3 regions of the Pseudomonas silensiensis genome follow, and region 2 is predicted to be linked to each of the others. Evidence: predicted binding sites of a transcription regulator. Region 2 holds the regulator's gene; each other region holds the start of a gene.

Region 1 (9,940 bases), on a different contig from region 2:
ATACATCGCTCTGCTCCAACAGCTGATTGCCAATGCTCGAATGGCTGGCAAGTTGCTCCAGGCCGTTGCGATTGGTCGGCAGGTTGAGGCTGGCGAGGATTTCACTGCGCTTGCGGCCATGCTGATCGAGCAAAATGATCAATGCCTGTTTCTGCGCCAGAATTTCTTCGAGCAGTGGCATGTCGCGACCGTGCAAGGCGAGGGACTCGGTCTGCAGTAACTCCAGCAAGTGCTGTGCTGGAGCGAAATCGTCGGTGATCAGTTGCAGTAAATTAGTGTCGTGCATGGCTGGCCTTGGGTTTTAAGCGTCCAAAAGCCTGGCGCAGGCCTTGGCCTAGCGCTGGGCTTCGAAGTTGAGCAGTTTGCTGGCTACACGGTTGCTGTCGACTTTATAGCTGCCATCGGCAATCGCTGCTTTCAACTCGGCCACGCGGGCGTTGTCGACGGCAGGCTGATCACGCAGCTTGTCAGTGACCTTCTGCAACTGTTGAGCCTCATTGCTGAGATGTACCGATTCCCCGCTTTTGACGGTACTGGCCTGTTCGGCCGGGGTATTCAGCGGTGCGGGTTTGCCGGCTTCGACGGTTTCCTTCGCGGTGCTGGTACGTGTACTACCGGTAAGTGACGAGGAACTGTTTAAACGGCTGAAATCGATGACCATGACAAAAAAACCTCTGGGTATTTGGACGCTTGCCATGTTTTCGGCCATACCCGGGAAAACTTTAGGCCCAATTATCAATGAGCTTGCGCGCGTCAGCGCTTGCCCTGCATAGGGCACAGTCTAGGGAACAGTCGAGTGGCGCGCCACTTCTTCACAAGCAGAGAGTTCTACATGGCCACTTCCACCTGGCCGGGCGCGATGACTTGCGCCTTGATGACCCGCTGGGAATTGAGGTTTTTCACCCGGATCTGTTCGCGCATGCCGCCGTTGGACAGCGCTTCACCCGGCATGCGCACGCTGAGCGTTCCACTGCGGGCGGTAATCACCACCTGGTCGCCCTTGCTGATGACTTCTGCCTGTTCCATGTGCACCAGGGTCATGACCTGGTCGGCGACCATTGGTCGGGTAAGTTTCTGCCCGATCGCCTGATCGACGGAAGTCAGGTAACCCTGGCTGATCAGGCTGATGTCACGCTCGCGCAGGGTCACATCCTGGGGCTCGACGATACCGGCGCGTCGCAGCGGACGGGTGGTGGTCACAATGTCGCGAAACAGGCGCACTTGAGCGGGTACGAAGACCGTCCAGGGCGACGCGCCCTCGCAGCGCACCTTGACGGTAACGCGCCCCAGCGGCGTGGCCGGGCTCTCCAGGGACGCTGTCAATTCCTTGTCACACATGGGCATGCGCAGCCGCGGATCCAGCTGCTTGACCTCGATCTCGTAGCGGCCTTCCGTTTGACTGGTTGCCAGATAGTCCTCTACGGTGAATTCAAGAAAGCCCTGAGTGACGCCGATAAGCATGTCAGGCAAGGTAACCGCGTCAGCAAGGGCAGGGCAGCCAGCGTTGAACAGGCAGACGGCCGACACCGCGCAAAGCAATTTGCGGGCGATTGATGTCAGGCGTCGGAAAAATGTCGGTTCTGTGTTCATAAGAGTTAAAAAGCAAGCGCCGTGCCGTTTAGTGATAATGCGCGTCGCAACACACTTAAGCGTTGGTGTAGGAGTCTGTGCATGGCTGGGGTAATGGATTCGGTAAACCAGCGCACGCAACTGGTAGGGCAAAATCGCCTTGAGCTGTTGTTGTTCCGTCTCGACGGCCAACAGCTGTATGGGATCAACGTGTTCAAGGTTCGGGAGGTGCTGCAATGCCCCAAACTGACGCTGATGCCAAAATCCAGTCCTGTCGTGTGCGGTGTGGCAAATATTCGGGGGGCGACCATTCCGATTCTTGATCTGGCCATGGCGACCGGTTCCGGTGCGCTGAAAGATCAAAGCAATCCCTTCGTGATCATTACGGAGTACAACACCAAGACCCAGGGTTTCCTGGTGCGGTCGGTGGAACGCATCGTCAACATGAATTGGGAGGAGATTCATCCGCCACCCAAGGGCACGGGGCGCGATCATTACCTGACGGCTGTGACTCGGGTCGACAATCAGTTAGTCGAAATCATCGACGTCGAGAAGGTGCTGGCAGAAGTGGCGCCGACACCGGAAGCGATTTCCGTTGGCGTGGTGGATGTCGACACCCAGCACAAGGCGCTCTCTTTGCGAGTACTGACGGTCGATGACTCGTCGGTGGCGCGCAAGCAGGTGACCCGTTGCCTGCAGACGGTCGGTGTCGAAGTGGTGGCGTTGAACGACGGTCGGCAAGCGCTGGATTACCTGCGCAAGCTGGTCGACGAGGGCAAGAAGCCGGAAGAAGAGTTCCTGATGATGATTTCCGACATCGAGATGCCGGAGATGGACGGGTACACCCTCACGGCCGAGATCCGCAACGACCCTCGCATGCAAAAGCTTCACATCATCCTGCATACTTCGTTATCGGGTGTATTCAATCAGGCGATGGTCAAGAAAGTCGGTGCCGATGACTTCCTTGCCAAATTCCGTCCTGATGACCTGGCATCCCGGGTAGTCAACCGGATCAAAGCAGCAGACATCAGCTAGGGGCCTTTTGCCCCTGGCGGTTTATACGATTTAAGAGGCGGCATCTTTGTCTACGGGTAATTTGGATTTCGAACAGTTCCGGGTCTTCCTGGAAAAAGCCTGTGGCATTTTGCTCGGTGAAAACAAGCAGTACCTGGTCTCGAGCCGTCTCAACAAACTGATGGAACAGCAAGGCATCAAGTCCCTGGGTGAGCTGGTCCAGCGCATCCAGACCCAGCCTCGCAGCGGTTTGCGCGAGATGGTGGTGGATGCCATGACCACCAACGAAACCCTGTGGTTTCGTGACACCTATCCGTTTGAAGTCTTGAAGAACAAGGTGCTGCCGGCAGCGATCAAGGCCGCCCCTGGCCAGCGTCTGCGGATCTGGTCGGCGGCCTGTTCATCGGGGCAGGAACCGTATTCGCTTTCGATGTCGATCGATGAGTTCGAGCGCGTGAACATGGGCCAGTTGAAGATGGGCGTGCAGATCGTTGCCACCGACCTGTCCGGCACCATGCTGACCAACTGCAAGACCGGCGAGTACGACAGCCTGGCCATCGGCCGTGGCCTGTCGCCCGAGCGCCTTCAACGTTACTTCGACCCGAAAGGGCCGGGGCGTTGGGCTATCAAGGCACCGATCAAGAGCCGGGTGGAGTTTCGCTCGTTCAACCTGCTGGACAGCTACGCGAGCCTCGGCAAGTTCGACATCGTGTTCTGCCGCAACGTGCTGATCTACTTCTCTGCCGAGGTGAAGAAGGACATCCTGTTGCGCATTCACAGCACGTTGAAACCAGGCGGTTATCTGTTCCTCGGTGCTTCCGAGGCGCTGAACGGTTTGCCGGATCATTACCAGATGGTCCAGTGCAGCCCGGGGATCATTTACCAGGCGAAGTGATTGGTTAGCGGCACACAAAAAACGGGAGTCCTCAGGGGCTCCCGTTTTTTTATGCCTGATGATTTCCCAGCCCCACTAACAAAACCCTTGTAGGAGTGGTGGTGTTCTTGCAGGGGTGATAGCGGCAGAAAAGCGGCAGGCGGCGGAAATCTGTTGCCGCTTTTCTGGCATTGCCACTTTGCCACTGCCCGCAAAGCCCCGGTTTACGGGCTTTTTTGAATTGGCACGACGCTTGCTATGTCCATGTTACGAAAAATCAGGTCAGCCGAAGGTTTCCGACATGAGCATCAGTTTCGATAAAGCGCTCGGTATCCACGAACAAGCCCTGGGCTTCCGCGCTCAGCGCGCCGAAGTCCTGGCCAACAACATCGCCAACGCCGACACCCCGAACTACAAGGCTCGGGATCTGGACTTCTCGAAAGTGCTTGCCGAGCAGAACGAAAAGACCAAGAGCGGCACTTTCGCCTTGAACATGACCAACAGCCGTCATATCGAAGCCGAAGGCCTGGGCAATGGCGACGAATCGCTGCTGTATCGCACGCCGATGCAACCGTCGATCGACCAGAACACCGTGGACGCCCAGCTTGAACAGTCGAACTACGCGGAAAACGCGGTCAACTTCCAGGCCAGCTTCACCCTGCTCAACAGCAAATTCAAAGGGCTGGTGTCAGCCCTGCGCGGAGAGTAAGCCATGTCTCTATCCAGTGTTTTCAACATTGCCGGTAGCGGCATGAGTGCCCAGACCACTCGCTTGAACACCGTCGCCAGTAACATCGCCAACGCCGAGACCGTCTCGTCGAGCATCGACCAGACCTACCGTGCACGGCACCCGGTTTTCGCCACCATGTTCCAGGGCGGCCAGAGCGGCGGCAGCGATTCGCTGTTCCAGAACCAGGATGCGGCCGGTCAAGGCGTGCAAGTGCTGGGCGTGGTCGAAGACCAGAGCAACCTTGAAGCGCGCTATGAGCCGAACCATCCGGCGGCCGACGCCAAAGGCTACGTCTACTACCCGAATGTCAACGTGGTGGAAGAAATGGCTGACATGATTTCCGCGAGCCGTTCGTTCCAGACCAACGCCGAAATGATGAACACCGCCAAAACCATGATGCAAAAGGTCCTGACCCTGGGTCAGTGATAAGGGGCGACTCAGATGAGTGTTACCGATACCACGAGTGGCATTAGCCTCAAGGACATCCTGGCCAACTCCTCGATCAAGACCAACACCAGTGCCGATGGCCTGGCGGCGGCAACGAACAGCGCCACCGGCAGCAAGGCCCTGGGCAAGGATGCGTTCCTGCAGTTGCTGGTCACGCAACTGAAAAACCAGAACCCGCTGGAACCGCAGGACAACGGCGCGTTCGTCGCCCAGTTGGCCCAGTTCAGTAGCCTGGAAGGCATCACCTCGCTCAACACCACCGTGAGTGGCCTGGCCAGCAACTACAACTCGTCCCAGGCGTTGCAGGCGTCGTCGCTGGTCGGGCGTTCGGTTATTGCACCGGGCAGCAAGGCTGTGGTCGATACCTCCAAGAGTTTCAGCGGCACCATTGCCGTACCGGCGTCGGTGGACCCGGTCAAGGTCAATATCACCAATGCCGATGGCAAGGTCGTCCGCACCATCGACCTGGGCAGCGAGGTCGCCGGTACTTCGACTTTCATCTGGGACGGCAAAAACGATGCAGGCGAAGTGGCCACGGCGGGTACCTATACCTTTGGCGCTACGGCGACCTACGACGGCAAGGCGACCTCGCTGGTGACGTACCTGCCGGCCACCGTCAACAGCGTGACCATCAGCCAGACCGGCGGTGAGTTGATGCTCAATCTGGCCGGGGCGGGCAGCATCGCCCTGTCCAAAGTACAAACTATTGGTATGTAGAGCCGACTAACACGGCACAAAGGAGTGGAATATGTCTTTCAATATCGGCCTTAGCGGTCTCTATGCAGCCAACAAACAACTGGACGTGACCGGTAACAACATCGCCAACGTCGCGACCACCGGTTTCAAATCGTCCCGTGCGGAATTCGAAGACGTTTACTCGGCCACCAAACTGGGTTCCGGCAGCAAAACCATCGGTAACGGCGTGCGCCTGGCCAACGTTTCCCAGCAGTTCACCCAGGGCGACGTCAACAACACCGGCAACGTGCTGGACATGGGGATCAACGGTTCCGGCTTCTTCGTGTTGAGCGAGAACGGCTCGATGTCCTACACCCGTGCCGGTACGTTCAAGGTCGACAAGGACGGTTACGTCACCAATAGCGATGGCTCTGCGCGTCTGCAGGGTTATGGCGTGGACGCCAATGGCAAGATCCTCAATGGTGTATTGACTGACCTGCGCATCGATACGTCGAACCTGGCGCCAAAAAACACCTCCACGGTGTCGTCGACGATCAACCTGAACTCCACAGCGACCATCATCGACCAGACTATCAATCCGTTTGACCCGTCCAAGGAAGCGTCCTTCACCAAGCAGTTCAGTACCCCGATTTACGATACCCAGGGTAACCAGCACATCATGGATCAATACATGGTCAAGACTGCTGACAACACCTGGAAGACCTACACCCTGATCGAGGGGCGCAACCCGGATGGCAGCGACCCTACGCTTACGCCTCCTGTCGCTTCGACCATGGCGTTCGATTCGTCAGGCAATCTGGTTTCCGTCACCACTCCAGCCGTCCCTTTGCCGATTGTCAGCCCTGACCTGAAAGTCACGGGCTGGGTTCCGGGTACCGTGACCAATGGCGTGTGGACAGCCAACGGCGCTGCCTCCGGCGTCGTTACGGTCTCGATGGACAAAACCACGCAGTACAACGCTGACACCGCGCGTTCGATTCCTACGCAGAACGGCTACGCCACCGGCCAGATCACCAACCTGACCATCGACACCAGTGGTGTCATGCTGGCCAACTTCAGCAACAGCCAGACCAAGCCCATCGGCCAGATCTCGCTCGCCAGCTTCACCAACGAACAAGGTTTGCAAGCGATAGGCGGCACCAGTTGGAAAGAAACCTACGCGTCGGGTATCCCGGGCTACGATGCGGCGAACACCGGTACTTTGGGCGAGATCAACTCCAACTCCCTGGAAGAGTCCAACGTCAACCTGACCAATGAACTGGTCGACCTGATCAAGGCGCAGAGCAACTACCAGGCGAACGCCAAGACCATCTCGACCCAGAGCACCATCATGCAGACCATCATTCAGATGACCTGATGCGGGTTGGCTGAAAGCGCTGCACAAAGAGCCCCTCGCAAGAGGGGCTTTTTTATGGCCGGGATTTGTCCCTGGCGTAGACATCTTGGTTATCGGTGCTGGCCTCATCGTCGGAACGCCGCCCGGAGCAGGCTCACTCCTACAGTTGATCGCATTCCTCCAAGCCAACTCGGTCTCCTGTAGGAGTGAGCCTGCTCGCGATGGCGTCAGCCCGGGCATCACTTTCCTGGAGGCAAAAGAAAACCCCCGACCCATCCAGAGGATTGATCGGGGGTTTCAGGTAAGCGCCTTTCAGCGCCTACCAGCTCAGCTTATTGGCAAGCTTCGCAATCCGGCTCGTCGATGGCGCAAGCCTTCGGCACTGGAGCAGGGCCGGCAGGTGCTGCCAGGACCGAATCTTCACCGTGGTTGCCGCCGCTGGAAACAGCGTTCAGCTTGCCGGTGTTGATGGTCGACTTCTCGGTGCTGGTCGCGGCCAGGGCACGGAGGTAGTAAGTGGTTTTCAGACCACGGTACCAGGCCATGCGGTAGGTCACGTCCAGCTTCTTGCCCGATGCGCCAGCGATGTACAGGTTCAGCGATTGAGCCTGGTCGATCCACTTCTGACGACGGCTTGCCGCGTCAACGATCCACTTGGTGTCCACTTCGAAGGCAGTCGCGTAGAGCTCTTTGAGTTCTTGCGGGATGCGCTCGATCTGTTGCACCGAACCGTCGTAGTACTTCAGGTCGTTGATCATGACCGAGTCCCACAGACCGCGAGCCTTCAGGTCGCGAACCAGGTACGGGTTGATCACGGTGAATTCGCCCGACAGGTTCGATTTCACGTAGAGGTTCTGGTAGGTCGGTTCGATCGACTGCGATACGCCAGTGATGTTGGCGATGGTCGCGGTCGGTGCGATGGCCATGATGTTGGAGTTACGAATGCCTTTCTGAACGCGGGCACGAACCGGTGCCCAGTCCAGGGATTCGTTCAGGTCAACGTCGATGTACTTCTGGCCACGTTGCTCGATCAGGATCTGTTGCGAATCCAGCGGCAGGATGCCTTTGGACCACAGCGAACCCTGGAACGTCTCGTAGGCGCCGCGCTCGTCGGCCAGGTCGCAGGAAGCCTGGATCGCGTAGTAGCTGACCGCTTCCATCGACTTGTCGGCGAACTCGACGGCAGCGTCGGAACCGTAAGGAATGTGCTGCAGGTACAAAGCGTCCTGGAAGCCCATGATGCCCAGACCGACCGGACGATGCTTGAAGTTGGAGTTCTTCGCTTGTGGCACCGAGTAGTAGTTGATGTCGATAACGTTATCGAGCATGCGAACGGCGGTGTTCACGGTGCGTTCCAGCTTGGCGGTGTCGAGCTTGCCGTTGGTGATGTGGTTCGGCAGGTTGATCGAGCCCAGGTTGCAAACGGCGATCTCGTCCTTGTTGGTGTTCAAGGTGATCTCGGTGCACAGGTTCGAGCTGTGAACCACGCCAACGTGCTGCTGCGGGCTGCGCAGGTTGCACGGGTCTTTGAAGGTCAGCCATGGGTGGCCGGTTTCAAACAGCATGGACAGCATTTTGCGCCACAGGTCTTTGGCCTGGATGGTCTTGAACAGCTTGATCTTGCCCGGGTACTCGGACAGGGCTTCGTAGTACTCGTAACGCTCTTCGAAGGCCTTGCCGGTCAGGTCGTGCAGGTCCGGCACTTCGGACGGCGAGAACAGGGTCCACTTGCCGTCATCGAAGACGCGCTTCATGAACAGGTCAGGGATCCAGTTGGCGGTGTTCATGTCGTGGGTACGACGACGATCATCACCGGTGTTCTTACGGAGTTCGATGAACTCTTCGATGTCCATGTGCCAGGTTTCCAGGTAGGCACAGACAGCGCCTTTGCGCTTGCCACCCTGGTTAACGGCGACGGCGGTGTCGTTCACGACTTTCAGGAACGGAACAACGCCCTGGGATTTGCCGTTGGTGCCCTTGATGTACGAACCGAGTGCACGAACCGGGGTCCAGTCGTTGCCCAGGCCGCCCGCGAATTTCGACAACATGGCGTTGTCGTGGATCGCGTGATAGATGCCCGACAGGTCATCCGGCACGGTGGTCAGGTAGCAGCTCGACAGCTGTGGACGCAGAGTACCGGCGTTGAACAGGGTCGGGGTCGACGACATGTAGTCGAAGGACGACAGCAGGTTGTAGAACTCGATCGCACGGTCTTCTTTGTTCTTCTCTTCGATCGCCAGGCCCATGGCCACGCGCATGAAGAAGATTTGCGGCAGTTCGAAGCGGATACCGTCCTTGTGGATGAAGTAACGGTCGTACAGGGTTTGCAGGCCCAGGTACGTGAACTGCTGATCGCGCTCGTGGTTGATCGCCTTGCCGAGTTTTTCCAGGTCAAAGGTGGCCAGGACCGGGTTCAGCAATTCGAATTCGATGCCTTTGGCGATGTACGAAGGCAGGGCCTTGGCGTACAGGTCGACCATTTCGTGGTGGGTCGCGCTTTCGGCGACTTCCAGGAAGCTCAGGCCTTCGGCACGCAGGGTGTCCATCAGCAGGCGGGCGGTGACGAACGAGTAGTTCGGTTCACGCTCGACCAGCGTACGGGCAGTCATCACCAGCGCAGTGTTGACGTCGGTCAGGGCCACGCCGTCGTACAGGTTTTTCAGGGTTTCGCGCTGGATCAGGTCGCCGTCGACTTCTGCAAGGCCTTCGCACGCTTCGGTAACGATGGTGTTCAGGCGGCCCATGTCCAGAGGAGCAAAGGTGCCATCGGCGCGGGTGATGCGGATCGACGGGTGAGCGTTGACGGCTTCTTCGGCCGGTGCGTGGGCAGCGCGTTCTTTCGAGCGACCGTCACGGTAGATCACGTAGTCGCGCGCTACTTTTTGCTCGCCGGCACGCATCAGGGCCAGTTCGACCTGGTCCTGGATTTCTTCGATGTGGATGGTGCCGCCCGATGGCATGCGACGCTTGAAGGTCGCGGTGACTTGTTCGGTCAGACGAGCAACGGTGTCGTGGATTCGCGACGAAGCGGCAGCGGTGCCGCCCTCAACTGCGAGAAACGCTTTGGTGATAGCGACGGTAATCTTGTCATCGGTGTAAGGAACGACAGTGCCGTTACGCTTGATCACGCGCAGTTGGCCAGGCGCGGTGGCGGACAGATCCGAAGTCGAATCAGCGGCCTGCGGCAAGGTGCCCTGCGGGTTCTCGCGAGTTGTGTCGGTTTGCATGGGGGGTTGTCTCCACATTCTCTATGTTTGTTTGGGCACCATCACGG
Region 2 (9,940 bases):
CGAGATCGGTGAACAGCGCACCACTCTGAAACAGCACGCCCATGTGCTTTCGCGCATCGAACAGATCACTGCGCGACAGTTTCGGCAGGTTCTGTCCATTGACCCAGACATCGCCTTTGGTGGGCCGCAACTGTGCGCCCATCAGCCGTAACAGCGTAGTCTTGCCACACCCGGAAGGCCCCATGATGCCGGTGACCTTGCCGCGCGGGATACGTATATCGACGTTATTGAAAATGCTGCGCGTTCCGCGCTTGAAGGTCAGTCCCTTCAGCTCGACCGCGTAGGCTTTATCGGCACTCATCTAATCTCCTTGCGATGCAGCCTCTCACTCGGACGCCTGGCTTTCTGGCGAAAGCACATACCTCCCGGGCAGGCCGAACTGGCGGCGAACTATATCACTGCAAAGGCCAAGCGCCCAAGGCCCAAGCCGGGCCATGTTGAGCAACACGACGGTGTAAAAGCTTCTATTTAGGGGTATTGGGTAACCGGGAATGACAAAGCGCGACGAACTTGCGTGAGGGTTTCGATCATTACCGTTATAATCGCCGCCTTTTCATCAGGCTATACGATTTCTGACATGAGCCAATCCAGCGACCTGATTCAATCAGCACAACGCACCATCCGCCTCGAACTGGAAGCCGTACAAGGCTTGTTGCCCCGTATCGACGCAGATTTCGTACGCGCTTGCGAGATAATTCTGGCCAGCAAAGGGCGCGTGGTCGTGGTCGGCATGGGCAAATCGGGGCACATCGGCAACAAGATCGCCGCCACCCTGGCCAGTACCGGCACCACGGCTTTTTTTGTGCACCCGGCCGAAGCCAGCCACGGCGACATGGGCATGATCACCCGTGACGACATCATCCTGGCACTGTCGAACTCCGGCTCGACCAATGAAATTGTCACCTTGCTGCCGCTGATCAAACGCCTGGGCATTCAATTGATCAGCATGACCGGCAACCCTGATTCACCGCTGGCGAAGGCTGCCGAGGTCAACCTCAACGTGCACGTCGAGCACGAAGCCTGCCCGCTCAACCTGGCACCAACCTCGTCGACCACTGCCGCGCTGGTCATGGGCGACGCCCTGGCCGTTGCGCTGCTGGAAGCCCGCGGTTTTACCGCTGAAGATTTCGCCTTTTCCCACCCCGGCGGCGCGCTTGGCCGACGCCTGCTGCTGAAAGTGGAAACCGTCATGCACGCTGGCGCACAACTGCCCCAGGTGCAACGCGGCACGCTACTCAAGGACGCCTTGATGGAAATGACCCGCAAGGGCCTGGGCATGACCGCGATTGTGGAGGCCGACGGCAAACTGGCCGGGATCTTCACCGACGGCGACTTGCGCCGCACCCTTGACCGGACCATCGACATCCACCATACGACCATCGACGAGGTCATGACTATTCATGGCAAGACCGCCCGGGCCGATATGCTGGCAGCCGAAGCCCTGAAAATCATGGAAGACCATCGAATCAACGCGCTGGTAGTAGTGGACAAGGAGGACCGTCCGATCGGCGCCTTCAACCTGTCCGATCTGCTGCGCGCAGGAGTAATGTGATGAGCACCGACCTGCTGCAACGCGGCAAGAACATCAAACTGGCGGTTTTCGACGTCGATGGCGTACTGACTGACGGACGCCTGTACTTCCTCGAAGACGGCAGCGAATTCAAGACGTTCAACACCCTCGACGGCCAAGGCATCAAGATGTTGATGGCAGCCGGCGTGCAGACCGCTATCATCAGCGGCCGCAAGACCCCGGTGGTTGAGCGACGAGCGAAGAACCTCGGTATTCCACACGTGTACCAGGGGCGCGAAGACAAACTGGTGGTGCTCGACGAGCTTCTTGCCCAACTCAACCTAAGCTATGAGCAAGTCGCCTACCTCGGCGACGACCTGCCGGACCTGCCGGTGATTCGCCGCGTCGGCCTGGGCATGGCGGTGGCAAACGCTGCCAGTTTCGTCCGTGAACACGCCCACGGCATCACCCAGGCTCGTGGTGGCGAGGGTGCCGCTCGCGAATTCTGCGAATTGATCCTGCGCGCGCAGGGCCGCCTCGATGCGGCAAACGCCGCGTACCTGTGAGCCAACTATGCTGAGCAAAAAGTTTCGCAAATTCCTGGTGTTCGGTTGCATCGCAGCGATATTCGCGGCGGTCGGCTACTGGAACATCAGCCCGGAACGCTTCCTCGATAAGCCGGTGGCAAAGATCGATGAAACCGCAATCGACTATTACGCGATCAACGCCCACAGCGTGCAATACCTGCCGGACGGCAAACTGCAATACGAAATGACGTCCGACAAGGTTGAACACCTGAAAGCCACCGAAGTGACGCTGTTGACCAATCCCGACCTGAACATGTTCCGCGGCACCGAGTTTCCGTGGCATGTCCAGAGCGAGCACGGCGAAGTGAATCCCGACGGCACTCAGGTCGAACTGATTGACTCGGTGCGCATCACGCGCTTCGACGAGAAAAACCGCAAGACCCTGATTACCACCACCCGCATGACAGTGTTCCCGCAGCAGCAATATGCGCAGACCGAGCAACCCGTTAGAATCGACGGCGCTGGTGGTGTGTCGACTGGCAACGGAATGAAAGCGTATTTGAAAGAAAGCAGGATACACCTGCTATCTAACGTAAGAGGACAGTATGAGGCTCGTTAAAACCCTCCCTATTTTGCTCGGTCTGAGCGCAGCACTGGGAAGCGTGAGCGCCTGGGCTCTGCCGACCGATCAAGCGCAGCCTATCCGCATCCAGGCCGACGACGCCCAGCTGGACGACAAGAATGGCATTGCCACCTATAAAGGTGACGTGATCATCACTCAGGGCTCGATGATCGTTAAAGGCAATACTGTGACCATCACCCGCACCCCGACCGGCGACATCGACGTGGTGACTTCGGTGGGCAACCTGGCCTACTTCGAGCAAATGCAGACCGCTGGCGACACCAAACCGGTTCAGGGTTGGGGAGTGACTATCCAGTACCACGCAGCGCAAAACCGCGTTGTGCTGATCGACAAGGCAAAAGTCGTCGACAAGGACAACAACGTCACTCAAGGCGAGAAAATCGTCTACGACACGGTCAAAAAGCTTGCGAGCGCCGGTCGCGCGACGGGCAACAAGGTCACCGAGTCGCGTCCGCGCATTGACATGGTGATCCAGCCGAAGAAGAAAACCGACGAGCAAAAGGCCCAGTAATGGCAACTCTGAAAGCTCAGCATCTGGCCAAGAGCTACAAGAGCCGCCAGGTCGTGCGTGACGTCAGCCTGTCGATCGACAGCGGTCAGATCGTCGGCCTGCTGGGTCCCAACGGCGCCGGCAAGACCACCTGCTTTTACATGATTGTTGGTCTGGTACAGGCCGATCAGGGGCGCGTACTGATTGACGACATGGATGTCAGCCACCAGCCTATGCACGGTCGTGCGAAGGCCGGCATCGGCTATCTTCCGCAAGAAGCGTCGATCTTTCGCAAACTCTCGGTAGCCGACAACATCATGGCGATCCTCGAGACCCGCAAGGAACTCGACAAGGCCGGTCGCCGCAAAGAGCTGGAAAGCCTGCTGCAGGAATTCCACATCAGCCACATCCGCGACAACCTCGGGATGAGCCTGTCCGGTGGTGAACGCCGCCGTGTGGAAATCGCCCGGGCACTGGCTACCAACCCGAAATTCATCCTGCTCGACGAACCATTCGCCGGCGTGGACCCGATTTCGGTGGGCGACATCAAACAGATCATCTATCACCTCAAGGCCAAGGGCATTGGCGTGCTGATCACTGACCACAACGTCCGTGAAACCCTGGATATCTGCGAAACCGCCTACATCGTTAACGATGGCCAACTGATCGCCGAAGGTGACTCTGCCACCATCCTGGCCAACGACCTGGTCAAGGAAGTGTATCTGGGCCATGAATTCCGCCTGTAAGCACTGAGGTGTCTGGCTGGTTGCCCGGGCGCTTGTCTCGATAAAAATCAACATTTTTTTATTGTTACAGCGCTCTAGGCAAACGCTGCAGTTTCGGGCATATAATTTGCTTATGTTTGGCGCTCCGGCGCCCTGTAGTGGATGGCGCATGTGCGCCGGCGAATAAGGTGTTAAGCCCCTGCCATGAAACCATCGCTAGTCTTGAGAATGGGCCAGCAGCTGACGATGACACCGCAGCTGCAACAGGCCATCCGCCTGCTCCAATTGTCGACCCTGGACCTGCAACAGGAAATCCAGGAGGCCCTGGAGTCCAATCCGATGCTCGAACGCCAGGAAGAAGGCGACGACTTCGATAACGCCGACCCCTTGGCCGACAAAGCCGAACAGCAACCCAACGCTGACATTCAGGAACCCTCCTACCAGGAAACCGCCCCGACGGTTGATAACCTAGAGGAAGGCGACTGGAACGAACGCATCCCCAACGAACTGCCCGTCGATACCGCGTGGGAAGACGTCTACCAGACCAGCGCCAGCAGCCTGCCGAGCAACGATGACGACGAGTGGGACTTCACCACCCGGACATCGGCCGGCGAAAGCCTGCAAAGCCACCTGCTGTGGCAACTGAACCTCGCCCCGATGTCCGACACCGATCGCCTGATCGCCGTGACCCTGATCGACTGCATCAACAATCAGGGCTACCTGGACGAAACCCTCGAGGAGATTCTCGAAGCCTTCGACCCGGAACTGGACATCGAACTGGACGAAATCGAAGCCGTCCTGCACCGCATCCAGCAATTCGAACCCGCTGGCATCGGCGCCCGCAACCTGGGCGAATGCCTGCTGCTGCAATTGCGTCAGTTGCCCGCCAAGACACCTTGGCTGGTCGAGGCCAAACGCCTGGTCACCGATTACATCGACCTGCTCGGCAGCCGCGATTACAGCCAACTGATGCGTCGCATGAAGCTCAAGGAAGATGAACTGCGCCAGGTGATTGAACTGGTGCAGAGCCTCAACCCGCGCCCAGGCTCGCAAATCGAGTCCAGCGAAGCTGAATACGTCGTTCCCGACGTGATCGTTCGCAAGGACAACGAACGCTGGCTGGTGGAGCTGAACCAGGAGTCGGTGCCACGACTGCGGGTCAACGCTCAATACGCCGGCTTCGTGCGCCGCGCCGACACCAGCGCCGACAACACCTTCATGCGCAATCAGTTGCAAGAGGCCCGCTGGTTCATCAAGAGCCTGCAAAGCCGCAACGAAACCCTGATGAAAGTAGCCACTCAGATCGTCGAGCATCAACGCGGCTTTCTTGAATACGGTGACGAAGCCATGAAACCGCTGGTCCTGCATGACATCGCCGAAGCGGTGGGCATGCACGAGTCGACGATTTCACGGGTGACCACGCAAAAATTCATGCATACCCCTCGGGGCATATATGAGCTGAAATACTTTTTCTCCAGTCACGTCAGCACCTCAGAAGGCGGTGAATGCTCGTCCACAGCGATCCGCGCGATCATCAAAAAACTGGTTGCCGCGGAAAATCAGAAAAAGCCGTTGAGTGACAGCAAGATCGCTGGTTTACTGGAGGCACAAGGCATTCAGGTGGCTCGCCGCACCGTCGCCAAGTACCGCGAATCCCTCGGGATCGCGCCTTCGAGCGAACGTAAGCGGTTGATGTAGAGCCACGCCACAGCGTTCCAGTGGCAGGCATTTCTGCCTGCCGCTTTATGCACTGGCAACGAAGGAGAAGCTGTATGCAAGTCAACATCAGTGGACACCAACTGGAAGTGACCGAACCTCTTCGCACCTACATCGGCGAAAAACTCGAACGATTAGAGAGGCATTTCGACAAGATCACCAACGTGCAAGTCACGATGACAGTCGAAAAACTCAAGCAGAAAATCGAAGCCACGCTGCATATTCCCGGCAATGAAGTGGTCGCAAACGCGGAGCATACCGATATGTACGCGGCGATCGACGCACTGACCGACAAGCTGGATAAACAACTCAAAAAGCATAAGGAAAAGACCCAAAGCCTCCTCCAGGGCGCGACCGGTCGTTAACACTCCCAACCCATGATCCGACTTGAAAGCATCCTGACCCCCGGCCGTTCCCTCGTGAACGTGCCGGGCGGCAGTAAAAAGAAAGCCCTCGAGCAAATTGCCAACCTTATCCACAAAGAAGTGCCGGATCTGGAGATGCAAGATGTCTTCGAGGCTCTGATTGCCCGTGAAAAACTCGGCTCAACTGGTTTTGGCAATGGCATCGCCATTCCCCACTGCCGCCTGAAGGGTTGCACCTCGCCCATCAGCGCCCTGATGCACCTTGATGCACCCATCGATTTCGACGCCATCGACGGCGCCCCGGTTGACCTGCTGTTCGTTCTGCTGGTCCCGCAAGCCGCTACCGATGCGCACCTGGAGTTACTGCGCCAGATCGCCAGCATGCTCGACCGCAAGGAAGTGCGCGAAAAACTGCGCAGCGCCCCGAGCAATGAAGCCTTGTATCAGGTTGTCCTGGACGAGCAAAACGGTCATTAATCATGCGCTTGATCATCGTCAGTGGCCGCTCCGGCTCAGGTAAAAGTACCGCACTCGATGTTCTCGAGGACAACGGCTACTACTGCATCGACAACCTGCCCGCCGGCCTGCTGCCGGAACTGGCCGAACGCGCGTTGATTCACACCGAGCTGGTGCAACCGCTGGTTGCCGTATCCATCGATGCGCGCAACCTGCCAAGTCACTTGTCGCGGTTTCCCGAACTGCTGGAAGAAGTGCGCAGCCGGCATATCCAGTGTGATGTGCTTTATCTGGACGCCGACGAAGAAACCTTGCTCAAACGTTTCTCGGAAACCCGTCGTCGTCACCCGCTGAGCAATGCCAATCGCTCGCTGGCCGAGGCCATCAACGATGAGACCGCCCTGCTCGGGCCGATTGCCGACCTCGCCGATCTCAAAGTAAACACCACCAACCTGAACCTGTATCAGCTGCGAGATACCATCAAGCTGCGCCTGCTGAACCAGCCGGAACCCGGTACGGCGTTCCTGGTGGAGTCTTTCGGCTTCAAGCGTGGCATGCCGGTGGACGCTGATCTGGTGTTCGACGTACGCTGCCTGCCGAACCCTTACTGGAAGCCAGAGTTGCGCGATCAATCCGGGCTCGACCAGCCGGTTGCCGAGTACCTGGCGGCACAGCCAGACGTCGAAGAGATGTTCCAGGACATCTCCACCTACTTGCTCAAGTGGCTACCACGCTTCGCCGCCAGCAACCGTGCTTATGTCACCATCGCCATTGGTTGCACCGGCGGCCATCACCGTTCCGTCTACCTGACCGAACGTCTGGGCCAGGCCCTGCAAAAATCCCTGAAGAACGTCCAGGTTCGCCACCGCGACCTCAGCTAAAGGATTCACACCGCGATGCCTGCTCTGGAAATTGAAATCATCAACAAGCTGGGCCTGCATGCCCGCGCTTCTGCAAAATTCGTTGGCGTTGCCGGTGAGTTCAAGGATTGCACGATCAGAGTAGGACGCACGCCGGAATCCACCGTCGACGGAAAAAGCATCATGGCAATGATGATGCTCGCTGCGGGCAAGGGCACCAAAATCCACCTGAGCACCGAAGGTGAACAGGCTGATGAGGCGCTGCAGGCATTGGTGAATCTGATCAATGACTACTTCGGCGAAGGCGAATAACGCCTCGCCCTGTAGCAGCTGCCGAAGGCTGCTACAAAGTTCGTGCTCAGCCACTAAGCCAACGCTGTATCCATCACCATCATCAAGCAAAACCCGATCAGCAACCCAAGACTTGCAAGCTTGTCGTGACCATTGCGGCGCGACTCGGGGATGACTTCATGGGTGACCACCAGCAACATCGCCCCAGCCGCCAGTGCCAACCCCAAGGGCAACAACAATTCGGCCAGGCTCACCAGCCAGGCACACAACAGTGCAAAAACCGGCTCGACCAGACCTGACGCAGCACCGATCAGGAACGCCTTGACCCGCGACATCCCTGCCCCGGCCAAAACCAGCGCGATCACCAGACCTTCCGGCACATCCTGCAAGGCGATGCCCATGGCCAGGCTATCGGCGTCGGGCATGCCACCCCCCGCCGACACTCCGACCGCCATGCCTTCGGGGATGTTGTGGGCAATGATCGCAAACACAAATAACCAGATTCGCGGCGGGATGACCGGTCGTTCCAGCGTACCTACGAGCATTTCCGGCGACGCACCCGACACCTTGCGATCAACCAGGAACAATCCAAACGCACCCAGCATGATGCCGAAACTGATCAGTCCGCTCGCCGCCCAAGGCGTCAGCCCCAGGTTTTCAGCGGCAGAGATCCCCGGAACGATCAACGAAAACGCTGTTGCTGCGAGCATCACCCCGGCCCCGAAGCCGAGCAGCGTATCGCTGACCGCCTGGGGCATCCGTCGAATCACCAGCACGGGCACCGCGCCCAAGGCAGTGCCCAAGGCGCAGATCGCCCCGCCTTGCAGCGCGCGCAGCAGTTTCGGCTCGAGGTCCAGCCACGCCAAGCCTTGGGCAACCAATAACGTCATGCCTGCCAGCAGTAACAGCGACCCGAATGCGTAACGAAACATTCGCCCACTACCGATCGCCAATGTTTCAGTGCCCATAGCCAGCCTTGGATTGTTTTTGCAGAAGTCTTAAACCAGTGCAGCCTGATAGCGCGTAGCGACTTCAGGCCAATTGATCACGTTGTAGAACGCGTTGATGTATTCCGGGCGACGGTTCTGGTATTGCAGGTAATAAGCGTGCTCCCAGACATCCAGGCCGAGGATTGGCGTATTGCCGTTCATCAATGGACTGTCCTGATTACCGCTGCTTTCAACGACCAGTGTCTTTTGCGGCGTCACACTGAGCCACGCCCAGCCGCTGCCGAAACGAGTCAGCGCGGCTTTGGTGAAGGCCTCCTTGAAACGGTTCAAACCGCCCAGTTGCTCATCGATCGCCTCAGCCAGGGAGCCTTCAGGATTGCCGCCGCCGTTGGGCGCCATCACTTCCCAGAACAGCGAATGGTTGGCATGCCCGCCGCCCTGATTGATCACCGCCGCGCGCAGCTTCTCCGGCAGTTGCTGGACAGCAGACACCAGTTTCTCCACCGGCCACTCGGCAAACTCGGTGCCTTCCACCGCAGCGTTGAGGTTGTTGATGTAGGTCTGGTGGTGCTTGGTGTAATGGATTTCCATGGTCTGCGCATCGATGTGCGGTTCCAGCGCATCGTAGGCGTAGGGCAAGGCAGGCAAGGTAAAAGCCATTTCAATGAACTCCATGATGTAGGGGTGCAGGCGAAGCGGCATCGATGTGCAGCAATCGATGCGTGCGCGGGTATTCGCCGTGTTCGCTGATGAAATTCAGCAGCTCGACGTAGGTTTTGCTGCTCTGGCGCAGCGCTGCTTCACGCAGGGCTGGGGCCAGTCGTGGGTCCTGCATGGTCTGCAACAATCGCTGGTGGATGGCGCACAGGTACTCGGCGCTCTCCTCCGGCTGGTTCAGACGCAAATGCAGATCCGCCAGGTTGTGGTGGGAAATCACGCAGGCCGCAACCGCCTCGTCGGCATCTGCCCAGCGCTCGAACAACACCAGGGCCAGGGCCAATGCCTGCAAGTAAGCCTCGCGGGCATCCACCAGTTCGCCCAGCATGAAACAGCGATTTGCCCTTTCGATCGTGCGTTTCCAGTGCTCCATGGTGAGCCTCCAAAGCGGTTGCGGTGATTACACGCCGCCTGCGGTGAGTTTTTCCGGGTCCAGCAAGACCTCAAGCTGGCTGCGTGTCAGGTCGGTGTGTTCCTGGGCGACATCGATCACCGGCCGGCTCTGTTGATAGGCCTTCTTGGCGATCTCCGCGGCTTTTTGGTAACCAATGATCGGGTTGAGTGCGGTGACCAGGATCGGGTTACGCGACAGCGCTTCCTTGAGCCTGGCTTCGTTGACCTTGAAGCTGGCGATAGCCTTTTCACCCAGCAGATGGCTGGCGCTGGCCAGCAACTCGATGCTGCTCAGCA
Region 3 (9,940 bases), on a different contig from region 2:
CCACCAGGTTGCCCTGAGCGATCGCATAGACGTTGCCGTCGATACCCTTGAGCGGCGTCAGCAGCAAGGTGCCGCCGCGCAGGCTCTTGGAGTTACCGATGGACGATACAGTGATGTCGACCTGCTGACCCGGCTTGGCGAACGCTGGCAAATCAGCACTGATCGACACCGCCGCAACGTTCTTCAACTGCACGTTGCCCGAACCCGGCGGCACCTTGATGCCGAACTGCGAGAGCATGTTGTTGAAGGTCTGCAGGGTGAACGGGGTTTGAGTCGTCTGGTCGCCGGTACCGTTAAGCCCGACCACCAGGCCGTAGCCGATCAATTGGTTGGAACGCACGCCGGAAATACTGGCGATATCCTTCAGCCGCTCGGCTTGCGCGTTGAACGCTGCGGACAGCATCAGGGCGGCCACCATCAGGTGTTTGAGATTCAACATGGGGCGGGTCATCTCTTATTTCCTGGGTTGCGTTGAGGCCTGAGCGCGGGCCAGGCAAGGCGCAGGCCGCCGCCAATGGTCGCTCCCTTGGCAAGGCCTGCAACGCAGCATGGCGCGCGCTCAGGCACAACCCGAAGGGCCGGGCCTGCTTTTACGCAGGGCAGCGTTACTCGTCGTTTATTTGGAACAACCAAACCACACTCCTCGCGCCTTGCCCTGCGTAAAAGCAGACCCGGCGCAACCCAGGAAATAAGAGATGACACGCCCCCCACCTAGAAAGGGAACAGCGGGCTGAGGAAGAAACGGTCGAACCAGCCTGGCTGACTCGCATCGGCAAACGAACCGGTGCCCGAATAGGTGATGCGCGCATCGGCGATACGGGTCGACGAAACGGTGTTGTCAGTCGCGATGTCATCGGCACGAACAAGCCCTGCAATCCGCACCAGTTCATCACCGGTATTGAGGGTCATCCACTTCTCGCCGCGTACGGCGATGATGCCGTTGGGCAACACGTCAGCGACGGTCACCGTGATCGAGCCAGTCAGGCTGTTGCCCTGCCCGGCCTTGCTGTCACCTTTGGTCGCGCGGTCGCCGCTGTAGCTGGCATCCAGACTCAGGTCGCCGCTGCCGAGCGGGTTATTCGTGTTGGGCGTACTGCCGAACAATGAGGACAGGCCAATGCTGGTCTTACTGTTCTTGCCGACCTGGGAATTGGCGTTTTTGCTGGCTTGGGTCTTCTCGTTCAAGGTAATGGTGATGATGTCGCCGACCCGGAACGCCTTGCGGTCGCTGTACAGGTTCTGTTCGAAACCGGCCTGGTAGATCGAGCCGTTATTGGCGGCAGCCGGCAGCGGTGTGCGCGGCAACACCGGAGCGTAGTAAGGGTCATTGGGCTTGGGCGTCGGACCGACGCAGCCCGAAAGCGCGGCGATCCCACTCAGTGCCAGAACAGATACGAAGCGATTCATGACCCTACCTCACGGTGTTGCAGGCGACCTCATGGTCGCCTCATAGACTTGATTACAGATTCTGCGTTACGAACGAGAGCATCTGGTCGGCGGTGGAGATCACCTTGGAGTTCATCTCGTAAGCGCGCTGAGTGGTGATCATGTTGACCATCTCTTCAACGGTGCTGACGTTCGAGGTTTCCAGGGTGTTCTGCAGGGTGGTGCCGAAACCGGCCAGGCCCGGGGTGCCGACTTGCGGCGCGCCGCTGGCAGCGGTTTCCAGGAACAGGTTGTTGCCCACAGCCTGCAGACCGGCCGGGTTGATGAAGTCGGCGGTTTGCAGGTTGCCGATCACCTGAGATGCCGGGTTGCCGGCAACGGTGATGGACACGGTGCCGTCGCGACCGACAGTGAAGGTCTGTGCATCGTTCGGGATGACAATGGCCGGTTCCAGAGCGAAGCCACTGGAGTTCACGATCTGACCATTGGAGTCCAGGTGGAACGTACCGTCACGGGTGTAGGAAGTCGTGCCGTCCGGCTGCAGAATCTGGAAGAAACCGCGACCGTCGATGGCCATGTCCAACGGTTGCTCGGTGGTTTGCAGGCTACCGGCGGTGAAGTTTTTCTGGGTGCCGACAATGCGCACACCGGTACCCAATTGCAGGCCCGACGGCAGTTCACTGTCCTGGGTCGACTGGGCGCCTGGCTGGCGTTTGATCTGGTAGAGCAAGTCCTGGAATTCGGCGCGGTCACGTTTGAAACCCGTGGTCGACACGTTGGCCAGGTTGTTGGAAATGGTCGTCAGGTTGGTGTCCTGGGCGGACAGACCTGTTTTGGCAACCCATAGAGCCGGAAGCATTCGATTCTCCTCGTGCGCCTGTTTTACGGCGCGACGTTCTGATAATTAGCTGATCTGCAAGACCCGAGCCATGGCCTGGTCGTCTTCTTTGGCGGTGTTCATCATCTTGATGTGCAGCTCGAACTGCTTGGCCAGGGCCAGCACCGAAGTCATCTCTTCCACGGCGTTGACGTTGCTCGACTCAAGGAAACCGGACACCAGTTTGACGTTGGCATCGGCTTGCGCCGGCTTACCGTCCTTGGTGTGGATCGAACCGTCCAGGCCTTTGGTCATGTTCTTGAAATCAGGATTAACCAGCTTGATGCGGTCGACTTCCGCCATCACGCGCGGACCTTCGCCCATCGCGCGAATGCTGATGGTGCCGTCCTCGCCCACTTCGATTTGCTGCTCGGGCGGCACGGCAATCGGCCCGCCATTGCCCATCACCGGCATACCGTTGCCGGCCCGCAGCACGCCCAGGGCGTCGACGTTCAAGCTGCCGGTGCGCACGTAGCTTTCGCCGCCGTCAGGGTTCTGCACGGCGATCCAGCCATTGCCTTGCACCGCGACATCGAGGTCGCGACCGGTTTCCACCAGCGCGCCAGGGGAGAAGTCGGTGGCCGGACGTTCGGACAGGGCAAACGCACGCGCCGGAAAGCTGTCACCGAACACCGGCATCGAACGCGCCTGCTCCAGGTCTTTCTGGAAGCCGTTAGTGGAGATGTTCGCCAGGTTGTTCGCATGAGCCTTTTGCGCCAGTGCATTCTGGCTGGCGCCGGTCATTGCCACATAAAGGTACTTGTCCACACTCTTTCCTCTGCATGCCGGACGTTTGCCGCCCACTGCTGTACTGATGAGCCATAAGCAATTTGCAGACCAACTTTTTTCTGGCGGCGCGGGGACCGGCAAACAAAGGACTTGAGGGGTTCAGAGGGGAATTGAGGATTGAGTCAGAGACGAAAAACCGGCGGTGTTATGCCGGTTAGTGGCAAGCACTGACCTTTGCAGTCAAAAGATCCCCCTGTGGCGAGGGAGCTTGCTCCCGCTGGGCTGCGAAGCCGCCCCAAAAGATTGGCCGAGGCCTGACAGGGAAGTCGCGTCGGATGGTTTTGCGGCCGCTTCGCGCCCGAGCGGGAGCAAGCTCCCTCGCCACAAAGTAGTCATTGCCTCAGCTTAAGCGCCGGGTTCTTTGCCGACTTCGTACTCACGCAACTTGTTGGCAATGGTCGTATGCGAAACCCCCAACCGCTTACCCAGTTGCCGACTGCTCGGGTGCTCGGAATACAAACGCTCCAGCACCGCTTTCTCGAAACGCCCGACAATCTCGTCAAGCCCGCCCTCGAGCGAGAAATCGCCAAGTGGCTGACGCACGCCGTAGTCCGGCAGGCGAATATGTTCGGCTTTGACGGTCCCACCCTCACACAACGAAACCGCCTGGAACAACACGTTTTCCAATTGCCGAACATTGCCCGGCCAATGGTAGTGACTGAGCCGCTCCATCGCCGCCGGCGCCAGTTTCGGCAGCGGGCAACCGATCTGCCGACTGGCCTGATCGAGGAAGTGTTCCACCAACGGCGTCAAACCATCGAGGCATTCGCGCAGTGGCGGGATGTGCAGCGAAAGCACGTTCAAACGGTGATACAAATCCTGGCGAAACTCACCCCGTGCGCACAGCTCGGACAGGTCGACCTGCGTCGCGCAGATCACCCGTACATCCAGATAAACCTCTTCATCGCTGCCCACACGACGGAAGCAACCGTCCTGCAGGAAACGCAGCAATTTCACCTGTAAACGCGGGCTCATTTCCCCGACGCCATCGAGAAACAGCGTACCGCCTGCCGTCAGCTCCAGCAGCCCGAGCTTGCCTTCGGCCCGCGCCCCTTCGAAAGCGCCGGGGCCGTAGCCGAACAGCTCCGTCTCGGCCATGGACTCCGGCAAACCCGCGCAGTTAAGCGCCATCAACGGTGACTGCCCCCGCGGACTCGCCAGGTGGCAGGCTCGCGCCAACAACTCTTTACCCGTACCGGTTTCGCCTTCTATTAATAGCGGCGCATCCAGCGGCGCCATGCGTCGGGCTTCGCGCACGACGGCAGCCATCACCTTCGAGCTTTGAAAAATGCTGTCGAAGCCGCGCAACTCCTGCTTGCGTACGTTATAGATGCGCTCACCGACCCGGTCGGCGCGGTGCAGCGTGAGTACCGCGCCGGCCATGGCTTCGCTGTCGTCATGCTCCGATTGCAGCGGCGCGATGTCGGCGAGAAACACGTCACCCTTGACCTTCACCCGCAAGCCGTTGATCCGCGACTTGTTGGCGCGCACCAGTTCCGGCAAGTCAAAATCCTCGGCGTAACGCGACAGCGGAATCCCTGGCACCTCATCCACCCGCACGCCGAGCAACTGCGCCGCCGCGCGGTTGGCCGCGACGATCGAACCGCCCATGTCGATCGACAGCACCGGGAACTCCAGGGCGCCGAGCAACGCATTGAGTTCCATGTGCCGACGCTCGCTGGGCATCAGCCCTACGCGCTTGACGCCAAAAACCCCGGCAATCGACTCGAACTTGGGGCGCAACGCCTGAAACTGAATGTTGATCAGGTTGGGGCAATGCAGGTAGATCGCGTTGCCATGCTCTCCGCCAACCTCGCCGCGAGCGACGTTGATCCCGTACTCAACCAGCAGGTTGAGAATGTCGCGCAGGATGCCGATGCGGTTCTGGCAGTGGACTTTGATACGCATATAAAGGCCCGAAACAGAGGTGATCGTGGGCCTGAACAGGGATTTTTCTGCACAGGCAACAACTTAGTCGTCAAGATTATGTGACACCTGCACACCATTTCAAACCCTGAAATCGCAATCCCTACGCCACAGCGGCCGATCCGTAACGAATACTTTACAAAAATCGACGATTTTTCCTACGAGCTGCGCTACTCGCGTGCTGCAAAGCCGCATTTCTTGAGGTATTTCTAAGTCCATAGCAGGACATAACAAGAACGAAATCCCCTAGCAGGAGAGCAGCATGAAGCAGACGCAATACGTGGCTCGTGAGCCCGATGCGCAAGGTTTTATCGACTACCCCGCCGAAGAACACGCGGTGTGGAACACGCTGATTACTCGCCAACTGAAAGTGATCGAGGGTCGTGCGTGCCAGGAATACCTGGACGGTATCGAAAAACTCGGTCTGCCCCACGACCGCATTCCGCAACTCGGTGAGATCAACAAGGTCCTCGGTGAAACCACCGGGTGGCAGGTTGCCCGGGTACCCGCGCTGATCCCCTTCCAGACCTTTTTCGAATTGCTCGCCAACAAGCAGTTCCCGGTAGCGACGTTTATTCGTACCCGCGAAGAGCTGGATTACCTGCAAGAGCCGGACATTTTCCACGAGATTTTTGGCCACTGTCCGCTGCTGACCAACCCTTGGTTCGCTGAATTTACCCACACCTACGGCAAACTTGGCCTACAGGCTTCCAAGGAAGAACGCGTGTACCTGGCGCGTTTGTACTGGATGACCATCGAGTTCGGCCTGGTCGATACAGCTGAAGGCCTGCGCATTTACGGCGGCGGCATTCTTTCCTCTCCAAAAGAAACCGTTTACTGCCTGTCGAACGAACCTGAGCATCAGGCCTTCGACCCGCTGGAATGCATGCGCACGCCGTACCGCATCGACATCCTGCAACCGCTGTACTTTGTCCTGCCGAACCTCAAGCGCCTGTTCGACCTCGCCCACGAAGACATCATGGGCATGGTCAAGCAAGGCATGCAGCTGGGCTTGCACACACCAAAATTTCCGCCAAAGGCTGCGTGATCCGCAGCTTTTAGAATCAAGTGAGCCTGTCAGGAACCGACGCTTTGGTTTAGCGTGGTGAATTGACGGCCGAATTCCAATAATTCGATTTCAGGAACCCATCATGTCCACATTGAACCAAGCCCATTGCGAAGCCTGCCGCGCCGATGCCCCTCAGGTCAGCGACGAAGAACTGCCGGTACTGATCAAGCAGATTCCTGACTGGAACATTGAAGTGCGCGACAGCGTGATGCAGCTGGAAAAAGTTTTCCTGTTCAAGAACTTCAAACACGCACTGGCGTTCACCAACGCCGTCGGTGAAATCTCCGAGGCTGAAGGTCACCACCCAGGTCTGCTGACCGAGTGGGGCAAAGTCACCGTGACCTGGTGGAGCCACTCCATCAAAGGCCTGCATCGCAACGATTTCATCATGGCCGCGCGCACTGACGAAGTGGCCAAGGACGCCGAGGGCCGCAAATAATGCATTTCGACGCCATCGGACGAGTACCCGGCGACCCGATTCTCGGCCTGATGGAGGCCTATGCGCAGGACCCCAACCCGCGCAAATTCGACCTCGGCGTGGGCGTCTATAAAGATGCCCAGGGCCTGACACCGATCCCCCAGTCCGTGAAGCTCGCCGAGCAACGTCTGGTAGATCGTCAGACCACCAAGACCTACATCGGTGGCCACGGTGAACCGGCGTTCGGCAAAGCCATCGTTGAATTGGTGCTGGGTGCCGATTCCCCGCTGATCGCCGAACAACGGGCCGGCGCGACCCAAACACCGGGTGGCACTGGCGCGCTACGCTTGAGTGCCGACTTTATCGCCCAGTGTCTGCCGGGGCGTGGCGTGTGGCTGAGCAACCCGACCTGGCCGATCCACGAAACCATCTTCGCGGCAGCCGGAGTCAAGGTCAGTCATTACCCGTATGTTGGCAGCGATAACCGTCTCGACGTCGAAGCGATGCTTGCAGTGCTCAATGAAGCGCCGAAGGGCGATGTGGTGCTGCTGCACGCCTGCTGCCATAACCCGACCGGGTTCGATCTGTCCCACGACGATTGGCGCCGGGTGCTGGACGTGATGCGCAGTCGCGATTTGGTGCCGCTGATCGACTTCGCCTACCAGGGCTTCGGCGATGGCCTGGAACAGGACGCCTGGTCGACCCGGTTGTTCGCTGCCGCGTTACCGGAAGTGCTGATCACCAGTTCCTGCTCGAAGAACTTCGGCCTCTACCGCGACCGCACCGGCGCGCTGATTGTCTGCGCGAAAACCGCTGACAAGCTGGTGGATATCCGCAGCCAACTGGCCAACATCGCCCGCAACCTGTGGTCGACACCACCGGATCACGGCGCTGCGGTGGTAGCGACCATCCTCGGTGACCCCGAGCTGAAAAGCCTTTGGACCGACGAAGTGGAAGCCATGCGTTTGCGTATCGCCCAACTGCGTAGCGGTTTGGTTGAAGCGCTTGAACCTCATGGTTTGCGCGAACGCTTTGCGCACATCGGCGTGCAGCGCGGGATGTTTTCCTACACCGGTTTGACGCCGGACCAGGTCAAACAACTGCGCGATCATCACAGCGTTTACATGGTGGGCACTGGCCGGGCCAACGTCGCCGGAATCGACGCAACCCGGCTGGACCTGCTGGCCGAGGCGATCGCCGAAGTCTGCAAATAACTCAAGCCCTGCAAAGCCCCTCCCCCTGTGGGAGTGAGCCTGCTCGCGATAGCGGAAAGTCAGTCGATACATCTGTTGACTGACACACCGCTATCGCGAGCAGGCTCACTCCCACAATTGTTTTGTGGTGCTGCTACTAACCTGTCTAGACAATCCCATCCGTCGCAACAATTAGATATAAAAGTCTTTTTGTCATTTCTTCTGCTGTATCCTCCCCAAGCTTTTTAAAAGCGCGGATCTACCAGATCTATCAACAGACTTTGCGAGGAGCGCGAAACATGCACGAGATCCCTAATCTCCCCTTCCCAAGCCTGCACGAAACTGAGCAGACACCCACGCAACAAGCCGGCGCCCAACAGCCCGAGCCAAAAGAAGCCACTGAACGCCGCAAGGCCGACAGCGAAGACTGATTCACCTGCAATGCCAGACCGTGTGGAAAGCGCTAACATGCGCTTTCCACACCGCCTGAACCCTTGAGCCCCACACCATGACCGACGACTTCTCCCCTCCTTTTGATGAAGAGCTGCAGGCCAGCGTCTTGATCGGTACCACCGAGAAGATGATCGAGATCTGGAATCGCCTTTCCCCCGAGAAACGCGCCGCGCTGCTCGCCCGTTTCGGCAGCGAAGAAAACGCCCTGGCCGCCCTGGTCACCACGCACCTGGTCGCTCCCGCCAAACCCTGATTCATCCCCGCCCGGTAAATAGTTTTACTTTTTCCACGACCCGCAGCCGCTTGCGCCGCTATCATAAGCAGCCTATCTATCCTGCTTTCCCGTGGATCTTTACCCATGTCTGAAAACCAGCGCCCCCTGGCGGTCACGCTGCAAGTCGTTTCCATCGTCCTGTTCACCTTCATCGGCTACCTGAATATCGGCATTCCCCTGGCCGTATTGCCGGGCTACGTCCACAGCGACCTGGGCTTCGGCGCGGTCATCGCCGGCCTGGTGATCAGCGTGCAATACCTGGCCACCCTGCTCAGCCGCCCTTATGCCGGGAAAATCATCGACAACAAGGGCAGCAAACTCGCCGTGATGTACGGCCTCGCCGGCTGCGGTTTGAGCGGTGTGTTCATGTTGATGTCGGCCTGGACCCAGAGCCTGCCGACCTTGAGCCTGATCAGCCTGTTGATCGGCCGCCTGGTGCTCGGCAGCGCGGAAAGCCTGGTGGGCTCCGGTTCGATCGGCTGGGGCATCGGTCGGGTCGGCGCGGCGAACACTGCCAAGGTCATCTCCTGGAACGGCATCGCCAGTTATGGCGCACTGGCGGTCGGCGCACCGCTGGGCGTGCTGCTAGTCAGTCAATTAGGTTTGTGGAGCATGGGCGTGAGCATCATGTTGCTGGCCGTCCTAGGTCTGGTGCTGGCCTGGCCGAAGACCGCTGCGCCGATTGTGGTCGGTGAGCGTTTGCCGTTCATGCATGTGCTGGGGCGCGTGCTGCCACATGGTTGCGGCCTGGCGCTGGGCTCCATCGGTTTCGGCACTATCGCGACGTTCATCACGTTGTATTACGCCACGCAGCATTGGGACAACGCGGTGCTGTGCTTGAGTTTGTTCGGTGCCAGTTTCATCGGTGCACGGCTGCTGTTCGGCAACCTGATCAACCGTCTCGGCGGCTTTCGCGTGGCGATTGTCTGCCTGTCGGTGGAAACACTGGGGCTGTTGCTGCTGTGGCTGGCGCCGGACGCTCATTGGGCACTGGCCGGTGCGGCGCTAAGCGGGTTCGGTTTCTCGCTGGTGTTCCCCGCACTGGGGGTGGAAGCGGTCAATCTGGTGCCGGCCTCAAGTCGTGGCGCGGCAGTCGGGGCTTATTCGCTGTTCATCGATTTGTCGCTGGGGATTACCGGGCCGCTGGCCGGTGCGATTGCGGCAGGCTTTGGTTTTGCCTCGATCTTCCTGTTCGCTGCCCTTGCCGCCTTGGGTGGCTTGATCTTGAGCATTTACTTGCAACGGCAAAAAACGCGTCATTATTGAACAAAAAAGTCGTCAATAAAAACTGACCGCTCAGTCGCACAGGGCTGAACGGCCAATGGTATACGCCCACGCTCTCTAATCTTGAGATGCTTCGCTGCTCCTACGGCGGCAGATGACCCAAGCACTCAACCGTGCAATCGATTGATTGCAAAAGTTTCGAGAGCGTTGTTCACACTTGAAATATAAACGACCTTGCGATCAGCCTGTACAGCCAGCGCATGCACCACGACTTCTGCGCCCAACATGACCCGCCCTTCGTTACCGAACGCGCCATCCCACCCCATATCCT

Evidence for each region. The regulator sigma-54, encoded in region 2, starts transcription at its own class of promoters, with help from an activator protein. The targets are predictions, from matches to a motif close to ANTGGCATNNANNTTGCTNT.
Region 1: flgB (flagellar basal body rod protein FlgB) is a predicted target of sigma-54. The motif match lies at 3,698-3,717, and genes of this name have one in related genera.
Region 3: QF010_RS31445 (flagellar basal body rod protein FlgF) is a predicted target of sigma-54. The motif match lies at 3,086-3,105, and genes of this name have one in related genera.

The regions. Positions count from the first base shown of each region.
Region 1 covers NZ_JBNDJH010000020.1:113,245-123,184, reverse strand. The annotation lists gene QF010_RS24870 (flagella synthesis protein FlgN) at 1-286, opposite strand, end outside; gene flgM (flagellar biosynthesis anti-sigma factor FlgM) at 335-661, opposite strand; gene flgA (flagellar basal body P-ring formation chaperone FlgA) at 829-1,590, opposite strand; gene QF010_RS24855 (chemotaxis protein CheV) at 1,672-2,604, shown strand; gene cheR (protein-glutamate O-methyltransferase CheR) at 2,651-3,478, shown strand; gene flgB (flagellar basal body rod protein FlgB) at 3,759-4,166, shown strand; gene flgC (flagellar basal body rod protein FlgC) at 4,170-4,613, shown strand; gene flgD (flagellar hook assembly protein FlgD) at 4,629-5,351, shown strand; gene flgE (flagellar hook protein FlgE) at 5,383-6,687, shown strand; gene QF010_RS24825 (ribonucleoside-diphosphate reductase subunit alpha) at 6,999-9,893, opposite strand.
Region 2 covers NZ_JBNDJH010000003.1:294,625-304,564, forward strand. The annotation lists gene QF010_RS05985 (ATP-binding cassette domain-containing protein) at 1-301, opposite strand, end outside; gene QF010_RS05990 (KpsF/GutQ family sugar-phosphate isomerase) at 578-1,552, shown strand; gene QF010_RS05995 (KdsC family phosphatase) at 1,552-2,076, shown strand; gene lptC (LPS export ABC transporter periplasmic protein LptC) at 2,084-2,656, shown strand; gene lptA (lipopolysaccharide transport periplasmic protein LptA) at 2,643-3,191, shown strand; gene lptB (LPS export ABC transporter ATP-binding protein) at 3,191-3,916, shown strand; gene QF010_RS06015 (RNA polymerase factor sigma-54) at 4,100-5,593, shown strand; gene hpf (ribosome hibernation-promoting factor, HPF/YfiA family) at 5,668-5,976, shown strand; gene ptsN (PTS IIA-like nitrogen regulatory protein PtsN) at 5,989-6,453, shown strand; gene rapZ (RNase adapter RapZ) at 6,456-7,313, shown strand; gene QF010_RS06035 (HPr family phosphocarrier protein) at 7,329-7,604, shown strand; gene QF010_RS06040 (ZIP family metal transporter) at 7,658-8,551, opposite strand; gene QF010_RS06045 (superoxide dismutase) at 8,582-9,193, opposite strand; gene QF010_RS06050 (DUF2753 family protein) at 9,195-9,623, opposite strand; gene QF010_RS06055 (class II fumarate hydratase) at 9,651-9,940, opposite strand, start outside.
Region 3 covers NZ_JBNDJH010000034.1:15,808-25,747, reverse strand. The annotation lists gene QF010_RS31460 (flagellar basal body P-ring protein FlgI) at 1-439, opposite strand, end outside; gene flgH (flagellar basal body L-ring protein FlgH) at 712-1,407, opposite strand; gene flgG (flagellar basal-body rod protein FlgG) at 1,460-2,245, opposite strand; gene QF010_RS31445 (flagellar basal body rod protein FlgF) at 2,291-3,031, opposite strand; gene QF010_RS31440 (sigma-54-dependent phenylalanine hydroxylase transcriptional regulator PhhR) at 3,398-4,960, opposite strand; gene phhA (phenylalanine 4-monooxygenase) at 5,241-6,026, shown strand; gene QF010_RS31430 (4a-hydroxytetrahydrobiopterin dehydratase) at 6,130-6,486, shown strand; gene QF010_RS31425 (amino acid aminotransferase) at 6,486-7,679, shown strand; gene QF010_RS31420 (hypothetical protein) at 7,958-8,089, shown strand; gene QF010_RS31415 (hypothetical protein) at 8,167-8,364, shown strand; gene QF010_RS31410 (MFS transporter) at 8,470-9,651, shown strand; gene QF010_RS31405 (NHL repeat-containing protein) at 9,777-9,940, opposite strand, start outside.